4 regions of the Klebsiella sp. RIT-PI-d genome follow, and region 2 is predicted to be linked to each of the others. Evidence: predicted binding sites of a transcription regulator. Region 2 holds the regulator's gene; each other region holds the start of a gene.
The links. Region 2 encodes CRP, which controls carbon source genes, mostly activating them, when cyclic AMP is high. Its sites were predicted from a motif close to ATGTGANNNNNNTCACAT; they were not measured.
Positions count from the first base shown of each region.

Region 1 (3,051 bases), on a different contig from region 2:
CGCTGCGGATCGCGCGGTTGTCCGCTCAGCCATGCGGTGATCCAGCCCCCGTGGACCAGCCACAGCCCCGCGCCCAGCGATATCATTAACCACGCGACGTAGCGCGCCCGGTGACGGGTAGCGCGACACAGCACCAGCAAGAGAAACGTGGCCGGGCTATATACCATTAGAACTATACCTGAGGGCATTAACAGCGTGGTCCAGGCCGCCAGCGCCCACAGAGTCAGCGACGTAAAAGGATGCATTTAGCGGACCGCCGTTGTTCCCGGAAAATGCCGCAGCGTCCGTTGCGGAAGCTGGCGCAGCAGCACCCAGACGACGATCGCTGTAAGGATTTTATCGACCAGATTTGCGCCCAGAACGGTAACAGCGACAGATTCAACCAGGTTTTGCCCCATCGAGTGCATCCACGCGACGAAAAGATCGGCACCGCTGCCGGTTACGCCGCCAAACAGCCAGGTGCGCAGTGGTACAGCGACTAACGTTACGGCAAGCGTAATAATCACACCGCTAGCAATGACTTTTGGCAGAGTCCGAAACCAGCCGGCTCGTGCCAGCCAGCCTGCGACCAGCCCAATGACCATGGCAACAGGGGCAAATGCGGCAGCGATAGGATCGGTCAACAGACCCCAGAGTAGATTCGTCAGCAGCCCGGTTAACATGCCGATCCACGGTCCCAGCAGAATCGCGCTAATGAATGTTCCGATTGAATCCAGAAAAATGGGCAACTTCAACATACTCGCCAGCTGCCCCCCGACCATATTGATAGCAATACACATCACGATTAGTGCCAGAGAGAGACTGGAAAAACGGCGTTGAGCCATGAAAACCTCTTATCAATAGTCTAGTTGCGTGGCGTAATAACCAGCTCGTCATAGCCAGAAATGGCGCATGGCTGGCGGCTAAACGAGAGTGATTTCAGTTCGCCAATAATCAGTTCAAGGGTGGTACGCACGGTACAGCCGGGCATCATATGTCCCCCGAGCATAACGCCGTCCGGATCGGACACCGCAAGATGCAGATGTTCGCCCGTTAGCTCCAGCGTGCCATTGAGTGAAATCACTTCATACGTCCCGGCTAATCGGGTCGTTTCTTCGCGGCCGGCATAGCGTAACGCAACATCGGTGAGGCTCCCGGTACAGCCTGCAATCCATCCGGCATGGATATGATGTGCATGAATGAAAGCATGGAGTTGAGCAAAGACTTCCTGACCAGGAAGAAGACGAAGGGCGTAAAAGTGCGCGCCAGCAGGGAGGTTTAAATGTTCCATAATAGGTTATAACTCCGGGACCCGGACGTGCGGCGGATCTTATGCGTGTAACGAGGTACGAACTCTGATTTAAATCAGTAAATGTCATTACGGACAACTAAAAAGATTCGCTATCGTTATACATAATTCCCGGTATGGAATAAAAGCCCAGACACGGTCAGGAGAAAATGTGACGCAGATCAGATAAATGTGCTTACCCATAAGGCATTCATTCCTTTTATTCCACAATTCACCTATCCTAGCTGAACCGTTTCAGTCGATTAAATGTTCGACAATTAATCAATCAGTCGCAGTTTGTGACAGGCAAGGTTTCCCTGAATGGGCTGCTGCATTATTCTGTCAGCTTCATGGAATCGGGACGTTTTGCAGGAGATCTATGACCGTACGTGTAGCGATTAATGGCTTCGGTCGCATTGGGCGCAACGTGGTTCGTGCTTTATATGAATCCGGGCGTCGGGCGGAAATGACCGTCGTGGCAATCAATGAACTGGCCGATGCAGCAGGTATCGCACATTTATTGAAATACGACACCAGCCACGGACGCTTTGCCTGGGATGTGCGCCAGGAGCGCGAGCAGCTTTTCGTCGGTGATGACGCTATCCGTCTTCTGCATGAGCGCTCAATTGAGGCGCTTCCCTGGGGTGAACTGGGTGTCGATATCGTGCTGGACTGTACCGGCGTATATGGCACTCGCGATCACGGGAACGCTCATCTGACTGCGGGAGCAAAAAAAGTTCTCTTTTCGCATCCTGGCAGTAACGATCTTGATGCGACAGTAGTCTATGGCGTTAATCATGACGCGCTACAAGCGGAAGACCGCATCGTCTCCAACGCCTCCTGTACCACAAATTGTATTATTCCGATCATTAAATTGCTGGATGATGCGTTTGCTATCGAGTCCGGCACGGTGACAACAATTCACTCTGCAATGCACGATCAACAGGTGATTGACGCTTACCATCCGGATCTGCGTCGTACACGTGCGGCGAGTCAATCCATTATCCCGGTTGATACAAAGCTGGCTGCGGGTATTGCCCGCATTCTGCCGCAGTTTGATGACTGTTTTGAAGCTATTGCCGTGCGCGTACCGACAATAAACGTGACGGCTATCGATCTTAGCGTCACCGTGAAGCAACCGGTAAAAGCCATTGAAGTCAATCAGTTGCTGCAAAAAGCAGCACGGGATGCATTTCATGGTATAGTTGACTATACGGAATTACCGTTAGTCTCAACTGATTTTAACCACGATCCGCACAGTGCTATTGTTGATGGCACACAAACGCGCGTAAGTGGTGCGCACCTGATTAAGACGCTCGTCTGGTGCGATAATGAATGGGGCTTTGCTAACCGAATGCTCGACACGACGTTAGCGATGGCAGCTATTGGTTTCAGGTAGGGCGCTTGTTGCGCCTGCAAAACTTTAAGAATCAACGAGAGGATTCACCATGTCTGTAATTAAGATGACCGATTTGGATCTTGCTGGTAAACGCGTTTTCATCCGTGCGGATTTGAACGTACCAGTTAAAGAAGGGAAAGTGACCAGCGATGCGCGTATTCGTGCTTCTCTGCCGACTATCGAACTGGCCCTGAAACAAGGTGCTAAAGTGATGGTAACTTCTCACCTGGGTCGTCCTACCGAAGGCGAGTACAATGAAGAATTCTCTCTGCTGCCGGTAGTTAACTATCTGAAAGACAAACTCTCCAGCCCGGTTCGTCTGGTAAAAGATTACCTCGACGGTGTTGAAGTGGCTGACGGCGAGCTGGTCGTTCTGGAAAATGTT
Region 1 is NZ_LGIT01000003.1:216,598-219,648, reverse strand. It holds gene AC791_RS01460 (energy-coupling factor transporter transmembrane component T) at 1-245, opposite strand, end outside; gene AC791_RS01455 (ECF transporter S component) at 246-824, opposite strand; gene AC791_RS01450 (PPC domain-containing DNA-binding protein) at 845-1,270, opposite strand; gene epd (erythrose-4-phosphate dehydrogenase) at 1,647-2,666, shown strand; gene pgk (phosphoglycerate kinase) at 2,716-3,051, shown strand, end outside.
Region 1: the regulator CRP is predicted to act here: its motif matches at 1,438-1,455, upstream of epd (erythrose-4-phosphate dehydrogenase).

Region 2 (3,051 bases):
TCGTGGTTATTCACTTTCGTAATCTGGAAGGGATCGACTATCCCTGGTTGCTGGCCATGCTTCAGGGTTCGTTTATTTCTCACATTAATACATTAGTGGTGCCGGGCGGGAAAATGGGCCTGGCAATGGAGCTGATCATGCTGCCGCTGGTTCAGCGTCTGATGGAAGGTAAGACAATTGAGTAAAAGGTGCGCAAGTGCCCGACAGCAAAGGCTTATCGGGCAAGATTATTATGCGGCAATCACTTCGTATGAATGGGTGATATTGACGGCTTTACCCAGCATAAGCGCTACAGAACAATATTTCTCGGCAGAGAGATCGACGGCGCGCGAGACGGCCGCATCTTTCAGATCGTTACCCGTGACGATAAAATGCAAATTGATATGCGTGAACAGACGCGGCGCTTCTTCCCGGCGCTCAGAGGTCAGTTTAACCTCGCAATTTGTGACGTCCTGACGCCCTTTTTGCAGGATAGACACCACATCGATCGCGCTACATCCACCTGCGGCCATCAGCACCATTTCCATCGGGCTGGGCGCTTTATCACCAGAGTTACCATCCATTAACACCTGATGCCCGGAAGCCGACTCACCTAAAAACGTTAACCCCTCGACCCACTTGACGCGTGCTTGCATAACATCCACTCCAGCGTTGAAATTTTCTCCACAGATTACGCGCACATAACAATTCTCGCAACGGAAGACGACCTGCGTCATGCTGAAGCGAGACACCAGGAGACAGGCGGCAAAAGCTATGTTAAAACAGATCAGATACCGCAGTGATACATTGACTTTGACGCATGTATGCAAAGGAATTAGATTTGGCTGCGGAACATACCGACAGTCAACTTCCTCGCTGAGGGACAAACACGATTGCAACCCGGAGGCAGTACCCTTTCGCCGCCGGAGATAGCTTATAACAGAGGATAATCGCGCATGGTGCTTGGCAAACCACAAACAGACCCGACTCTCGAATGGTTCTTGTCTCATTGCCACATTCATAAGTACCCATCAAAGAGCACGCTAATTCACCAGGGTGAAAAAGCAGAGACGCTGTATTACATCGTCAAAGGCTCGGTGGCAGTGCTCATTAAGGATGAAGAAGGGAAAGAAATGATCCTTTCTTATCTCAACCAGGGCGATTTTATCGGTGAACTGGGCCTTTTCGAAGAAGGTCAGGAACGTAGTGCCTGGGTACGTGCAAAAACCGCCTGTGAAGTTGCGGAAATCTCCTACAAAAAATTCCGTCAGCTGATCCAGGTAAATCCGGACATCCTGATGCGCCTTTCTTCACAAATGGCGCGTCGTTTACAGGTGACATCCGAAAAAGTGGGCAACCTCGCCTTCCTCGACGTGACCGGCCGTATTGCGCAGACGCTGCTTAACCTGGCTAAACAGCCAGATGCCATGACGCACCCGGACGGTATGCAAATCAAAATCACCCGTCAGGAGATCGGCCAGATCGTAGGCTGCTCTCGCGAAACGGTGGGACGTATCCTGAAAATGCTGGAAGATCAGAGCCTGATCTCCGCGCACGGTAAAACTATCGTCGTTTACGGCACCCGCTAGAGTCGACACGCGGCGCATTCCCAGTAATGCGCCGATGCTGTTATCGCTATGTGGCGCAGGCTGATTTATCACCCGGAAATAAACTACGCACTTCGGCAAACGCTGGTGCTCTGTTTGCCCGTGGCTATCGGCCTGTTGCTCGGCCAGCTTCAGTACGGCCTGCTTTTTTCCCTCGTTCCCGCCTGCTGTAATATTGCCGGTCTTGATACGCCGCATAAGCGCTTTTTTAAGCGGCTGACGATCGGCGGCGCGATGTTCGCGGGCAGTAGTCTGGCGGTTCAGCTTCTGCTGGCGCAGGGTGCGCCGCTGCCGCTGGTGCTGACCGCGCTGGCAATGGTACTCGGCGTGACAGCGGAAATCGGCCCGCTTCATGCCCGCCTGCTTCCGGCATCCTTAATTGCAGCCATCTTTACCCTGAGCCTTGCCGGTTCTGTGCCTGTCTGGCAGCCAATGCTGCTGTATGCCATGGGCACGCTCTGGTATGGACTCTTTAACTGGTTCTGGTTCTGGCTATGGCGCGAACAGCCGTTGCGGGAATCATTAAGTCTGCTCTATCGCCAGCTGGCAGACTATTGTGAAGCAAAATACAGCCTGTTGACCCAGCATACCGCGCCGGAAAAGGCGCTGCCCCCGCTGTTGGTACGTCAGCAGAAAACGGTGGATTTAATTACCCAGTGCTATCAGCAGCTGTATATGCTGTCGGAAAAAAAACACGAAAACTACAAGCGTCTGCGCTGGATGTTCCAGATGGCGCTGGATTTACAGGAGCATATTTCGGTTAGCCTCCACCAGCCGGAAGAGGTGCAAAAGCTGGTGGAACAGAGTCATGCTGAAGCCGTGATCCGCTGGAATGCCCGGACCATTGCCGCCCGCTTACGCGTGATGGCAGATGATATCCTTTATCATCATTACTCTGGCCGTTTTACGATGGACAAGCAGCTTGAGGCGCTGGAAAAAATTGCCCGCCAGAATCCGGATAATCCGGTCGGCCAGTTTTGCACCTGGCATTTTAGCCGCATCGCCCGCGTGCTGCGTACGCTTCGCCCACTCTACCCGCGCGATCTGATGGCCGATCGTCAGCGTCGTCCACCGCTGTGGTCGGCGCTCAAAAGCTACCTCTCATTCAAGTCGCCTGCCTTACGCACCGCCGCCCGAATTAGCGTGATGCTCAGTATCGCCAGCCTGGCAGGCAGCGTTTTACATCTCACTAAACCCTACTGGGTGCTGATGACCATCATGTTCGTGACGCAAAACGGCTATGGTGCAACGCGGGTGCGTATTCTTCATCGTGCGCTTGGCACGCTGGTAGGGCTGGTGATTGCAGGCGTAACGCTGCACCTGAAGGTGCCTGACGGTTATACGCTTTGTGCAATGCTGTTGATCACCCTGATTAGCTATCTGATCCTGCGAAAAAATTATGGCTGGGCGACGATCGGTTTCACCGTAACGGCCGTATATACCCTTCAGCTGATTAACCTTAACG
Region 2 is NZ_LGIT01000004.1:26,053-29,103, forward strand. It holds gene AC791_RS03435 (phosphoribulokinase) at 1-185, shown strand, start outside; gene AC791_RS03440 (OsmC family protein) at 231-635, opposite strand; gene crp (cAMP-activated global transcriptional regulator CRP) at 936-1,568, shown strand; gene AC791_RS03450 (YccS/YhfK family putative transporter) at 1,617-3,051, shown strand, end outside.

Region 3 (3,051 bases), on a different contig from region 2:
TTTTTAATATCGATAATTGGCTGGTAATGCAGGCGTAGCTGACGTTTTTGCAGTGCACGCTGTAGCAGGCGGCGCGGGGAGTTAAACTCCCGATGCGTTCGTCCCCAGACCAGCAGGATCAGGATACTGCATATTATGCCCAGCGGCAGGGTCAAAGAGACCTGATGATAAAAATTGTCATGAAAACGCGATGACAGCGTAGAGACAATAATCGCGATAGGCCGTTTCGCAGAACGGGCAATAGTATAAAATCGACCGTCATGTTGAAATGTATAATCTTTATTAAGCAGAAGCTTTTTTAATATCCCAGGATCGGCCTGCTCGCTAACTGAGAAAAATTCATTAGTAACGGTATCGTATACACCATAAGCGAGCGACTGATCTTCTGAGATAACTTCACTGTAAGAAAGAGGATTAATGACAGCGATATAATTCCCTCGCTGCATATAGTTCATTTTATAGCCAGGATAAAAGGGTGTGTCGCGATAGTAGTAAATAAAAATATCAGGTTTGCGCCAGTAATTCTCTTTGGGCATCAGATAGGGCAACCCAGGACGAATAGAAGTTGAGCATAAAAAATGATTCCCTTTGGCGTAGATCAAATCATCAACATACAGTCGGCCATGAACAATATTCAACATTTGCTGCCGATGGTGTGGACTGCATACCTCACCCTGAAATTGCTCTGCAGCATCGCGCGCCAAATCGGCCTGATAAATGACTTTCTCAGTTTTACTGAGCGCCAGTTGCGCAAATGAACGGAGCTGATCGCGGGTTTCAGAAATGGCCCTTAAGTGGGCAAACCATAGCGCAAGCATCACCGGCAGTAAAACTACCATGATTATCCCGAGGACTCTCAGCACCTTGCGTTGCACGCTATGGTTCATCTCAGCCTAATATCCCTGCATTTTATGTGCCTGAGCTCCGAAATGGATACTTTGATTAAAGATGTGATTACGTTGCATGAATCATACGACATTAGCAACCGACTTTTTATCGCAAAAACCTAATATTTAGTTATGACGATAATATTTTTCCGTAAGCCAAACTTAAAGTAGGCAACACGTTTTTATTAAGGAGAGGAAAAAGCATACATGACCGGGTAAAAAAACAGAAAACGCCGTGTTGATGTTGCGCGCATATTGTATAGTTCTGCATCAACTGGTTGATCAGTTGGCTTTTAAAAAGTGTCCGCGCTGAATTACAAGTACTCTCTTTTACGCTTATTATACTGAAGATAAACCACGTAATAATTAAGTATTAGTTAAATTACCGGGAATGGATATCGTCGCAGTAAACATAAAAACAGTGTACAGAAAAATGCCAAATAAAAATTAAAAACCGCGCTATTAAAGGCATACAAAAAACGTAATCTCACGTCCACTAATCTGATTGCTGGAATTTTATAGAAATTTTCACGAACAGAACGTTTATCGTAGCTTAATTCTTATGCGTAGTATAACTGCAAAGCCTGGAATGGCCTATACAAGAACCGTTATCACTATAGCGGTGTTTCAACGCAGGAAACGGCATTTTCTGCGCGTCAGTATGCAGGATAGCTGCCTCTCAGATGGTGAATAAAGCAACAAATGTGATATAGTTCACACTTCCTGTAATGCGGAAACACTGTTTCATAAAATTCACTCGCCTGACAGCCGTCTGAGCCTCTTCACAAACGGGTAATGGAAGGCACATCATTCACACTGAGGATAAGATTTCATGGCGACCATAACTACCAGCGTCATGTTGATGCGCTGGCCGCTGGTAAGCGCCGGGCTGATGTTTTTAGCCAGCACATTAAACATTCAGTTTCGCAAAAGCGATTATGTTGGGTTAGCAGTCATTAGCACGCTTCTGGGCATGATTGCTGCCTTCTGGTTCGCGATGAACCTGCTGGGGATCTCAATGGTGGATATTTCTGCCATTTTGCATAACGCCAAAGGGGTGATGGTTGAAACGATGGGACAGTTGCCGCCAGAGTGGCCTGTCGTTGTGACGTAATGATGCATAACCGGAAAGACTGACCAGCCCCAAAAAGGGAGCTGGTCGGGATATAACGTTCTTAGAACGGTTAGACTTTACTGATGCATTACGACTAAATGTGTCAGTAATAACAACAGGCTATATGTGAAGGAATGTGGGTGTCTCAATAAAAAAATATCTCAAGTGTCATTTTTTCGTAAAATTGTTCATAACATTCCCTGTTAAACATTACATTTTTGTCAGCGACTAATGAGTCGATAGATCAGCCAAAAAACTAAGTTTGCATGGGGCAATTCTGTTTTCGTTAAATTGCCTGCTGCCTCTTAATTTCAGCCAGTAAGCCCTGAACTAACCCTGCAGCAAAACGCTGCCGCCCAACAAGTTCATCTTCGTCGTCCTCGCCGTAGAAGCGTGCGTAGGCGACAGCCCCCACCTTCTCATAGCCTTCGCCATGCTCGTCGTCCCCAAAGCGTCTTGAGAGCGCCGCGAGGCCGTCCAGAATAGCTTCTGGGTGCTGCCCGGAACAAATACGTTCAACGAATAGCGCTGCAACTTCCTTTATTGAGCCTGAATATCTGATCACGTGGATTAGGTCAGCAGCATCCTTCCTCTCCTGGCGTTGATCCAGAGCCAGCGCTTTCAAAATGACAAATGCTGGCACGTCCGCAAATCGCACGACATCTACTGATAAGCCATCACCGTCCAGGAGTTGGGCAGAAATTTCTTTCTGCTGATACCAATCGTAAACAATCCGGGCATGTTTGATAGTGAGTGCCGATACTTTTTCCCCATCGACGCTAATGGTCCGGCCAGGTTCCTCATCGCCAGCATCCCGGAGAAGTTCAACGACTACCTCAATGCGGTCATTGACCTTGCGGCGCCAGCGCCAGGATGCAGACTTTCCCTCTTCGACCCATCGGGTGAATTCCCGTGCTTTTAATTGCTGCGCAAGGCTAGTATATTCATTGCCAGAAGCCAGTACTTCCAGGTTTAACACAATGTCCACGTCAGAAGTTCCCGCATGCACAGGAACATCAGGCGGAGTCGCTGGCGTGAGATAACGAGGAA
Region 3 is NZ_LGIT01000001.1:43,354-46,404, forward strand. It holds gene AC791_RS00175 (EAL domain-containing protein) at 1-887, opposite strand, end outside; gene AC791_RS00180 (YjcB family protein) at 1,720-2,001, shown strand; gene AC791_RS20675 (hypothetical protein) at 2,288-3,051, opposite strand, start outside.
Region 3: the regulator CRP is predicted to act here: its motif matches at 1,590-1,607, upstream of AC791_RS00180 (YjcB family protein).

Region 4 (3,051 bases), on a different contig from region 2:
GTGCACGTTCGTTGCGTTTATCCCACAGATCGAGCTGTTTCAGATACTTTTCGCTGCGCTCGACCGCATCTTTATGCTCAACGCCATAGTATCCGGCCTGGTGAACGACAATTTGTTGCACCGTCTCAAACGGGTTGAAGTTAAATTCCTGCGGCACCAGCCCAAGCTGGCGTTTAGCGTTGACGACGTCTTTTGCAAGATCGTAACCAAACACGCTTACCCGCCCCGAGGTTTTATTAACCAGTGAACTAATGATGCCAATGGTGGTGGATTTACCCGCGCCGTTAGGCCCGAGAAGCGCGTAGAAATCCCCCGCTTCTACCTGTAGGTCGATCCCGCGCAGCGCCTGTACGCCGCCGGGATAGGTCTTTTTAAGCTGCTCAATTTCCAGTGCAATGGTCATGAATTTTTACTTACCTTACGTTCTGACACTTTATATGTGGTTTAAATCATCCGGGAGTTGACCTATATTAGCCCAACGCAATTATCTGGTTACAGGTCGTTAACCTCCATGAAAGACATAGATACACTCATCAGTAACAATGCACTATGGTCAAAAATGCTGGTGGAAGAAGATCCCGGATTTTTTGAAACGCTGGCTCAGGCTCAAAAGCCACGTTTTCTCTGGATTGGATGTTCCGATAGCCGCGTTCCCGCTGAACGTCTGACTGGCCTTGAACCCGGCGAGCTGTTTGTTCACCGTAACGTGGCTAACCTGGTGATCCACACCGATCTCAATTGCCTCTCCGTCGTTCAGTACGCTGTCGACGTGCTGGAAGTTGAACACATTATTATCTGCGGCCACTACGGTTGCGGCGGCGTACAGGCAGCCGTGGAAAATCCGGAACTCGGTCTTATCGATAACTGGCTGCTGCACATTCGCGATATCTGGTTTAAGCATAGCTCCCTGCTGGGAGAAATGCCGCAGGAACGTCGTCTGGACACCCTGTGCGAGCTGAACGTGATGGAGCAGGTCTATAACCTCGGCCATTCGACCATTATGCAGTCTGCATGGAAACGTGGTCAGAAAGTAACGATTCACGGCTGGGCTTACGGCATTCACGACGGTCTGCTGCGCGATCTCGATGTGACCGCGACTAATCGCGAATCGCTGGAGCAGCACTACCGCAAAGGTGTTTCTAACCTGCGTTTAAAACACATCAACCACAAGTAATCGGCAGCCTGCGGCGTCGTACACGTTTCTGCCGGGCGGCATACGCTTGCCCGGCATTGTTTTCTGACGGCTTACTCGTCCAGCATTACCACTTTGCCGACATACGGCAGATGACGATAGCGCTGAGCGTAATCAATGCCGTAACCCACCACGAATTCATCCGGGATGGAAAAACCCACGAACTCTACCGGCACGTCAACCTCGCGGCGCGATGGCTTATCCAGCAGGGTACAAATCGCCAGCGACTTTGGCCCGCGCAGGCTTAAAATTTCCCGCACTTTCGACAGCGTATTGCCCGAGTCGATAATATCTTCAACGATCAGCACATCTTTGCCGCGAATATCTTCATCCAGATCTTTCAGGATTTTGACATCGCGGGTGGTGGACATGCCGCTGCCATAGCTGGAGGCGGTCATAAAATCGACTTCATGGGAAACCTGCACTTCACGGCACAGATCCGCCATAAACATAAACGAACCGCGCAGCAGGCCCACCAGCACCATTTCACTCCCGCTGTCTTTATAGCGTTCGGTGATCTGACGGCCCAGCTCAGCGATACGGGTTTTGATTTCCGTTTCCGGGATCATCACTTCAACAGTATGTTTCATTTAGCCAACCATATGATTTTCAGATAAATCACTCAACACCGCCGCCTCAGACAGCCGCATTGATCAGTAAGCGCCGTAGTATATCAGCAAAATAATTTTAACGGGCAATCGTGTAATAAAGCTCATTTTGTGATGACGATCACATATGTTAAATCCTATAATAAATTGCTACTAAAATATTAATTAATTGAAAGAGTATTCTTTTATGGCAGAGATAAAACCCCGTACGTCACGCATTCTGGTGACGTTGACAGCGCTGTTCGCCGTGTTCTGCGGACTGTATCTGTTGATTGGCGGTATCTGGCTGGTCGCAACAGGCGGCTCCTGGTATTACCCAATCGCAGGCCTTATCATGCTGGGCGTAGCCTGGCTTCTGTGGCGCGGCAAGCGTTCAGCGCTGTGGTTATATGCCGGGCTGTTGCTGGCGACCATGATCTGGGGCGTCTGGGAAGTCGGCTTTGACTTCTGGGCGCTGACCCCACGCTGCGACATTCTGGTGTTCTTTGGCATCTGGCTGATTTTGCCGTTTGTCTGGCGCCGGCTGATTTTCCCGTCTGCGGGCGCGGTTGCTGCACTGGTAGTGGTCCTGCTGTTAAGCGGCGGAATGCTGACCTGGGCTGGCTTTAACGATCCGCAGGAAGTCAGCGGCACGCTGCACGCGGATTCAACGCCTGCTGAGCCGATCTCAACGGTTGCCGATCAGGACTGGCCAGCGTATGGCCGTAACCAGGAAGGCCAGCGTTATTCTCCCCTCAAGCAAATCAATGCCGATAACGTTCACAAGCTGAAAGAAGCCTGGGTATTCCGCACCGGCGATTTCAAAAAAGAGAATGATTCTGGCGAGCTGACGAACGAAGTCACGCCGATTAAAGTTGGTGACACGCTGTACCTGTGTACTGCTCACCAGCGTCTGTTTGCGCTTGATGCGGCAACCGGTAAAGAGAAATGGCATTACGATCCGCAGCTCAATTCAACCCCTTCGTTCCAGCACGTAACCTGCCGTGGTGTCTCTTATCACGAAGCCAAAGCAGACAGCGCGCCGGCAAATGCAGTAGCAGATTGCCCGCGTCGTATCATTCTGCCGGTCAACGATGGTCGTCTGATTGCGCTGAATGCCGAGACCGGCAAACTGTGTGAATCCTTTGCCAATAAAGGCATTCTGAATCTGCAAACCAACATGCCGGATCAGACGCCGGGGCTGTACGAGCCAACATCGCCGCCGATCGTGACGGATAAAACTATTGTGATTGCCGGTTCGGTCACCGATAA
Region 4 is NZ_LGIT01000017.1:276,648-279,698, reverse strand. It holds gene AC791_RS18610 (ABC transporter ATP-binding protein) at 1-403, opposite strand, end outside; gene can (carbonate dehydratase) at 512-1,174, shown strand; gene hpt (hypoxanthine phosphoribosyltransferase) at 1,246-1,782, opposite strand; gene AC791_RS18595 (glucose/quinate/shikimate family membrane-bound PQQ-dependent dehydrogenase) at 1,988-3,051, shown strand, end outside.
Region 4: the regulator CRP is predicted to act here: its motif matches at 1,910-1,927, upstream of hpt (hypoxanthine phosphoribosyltransferase).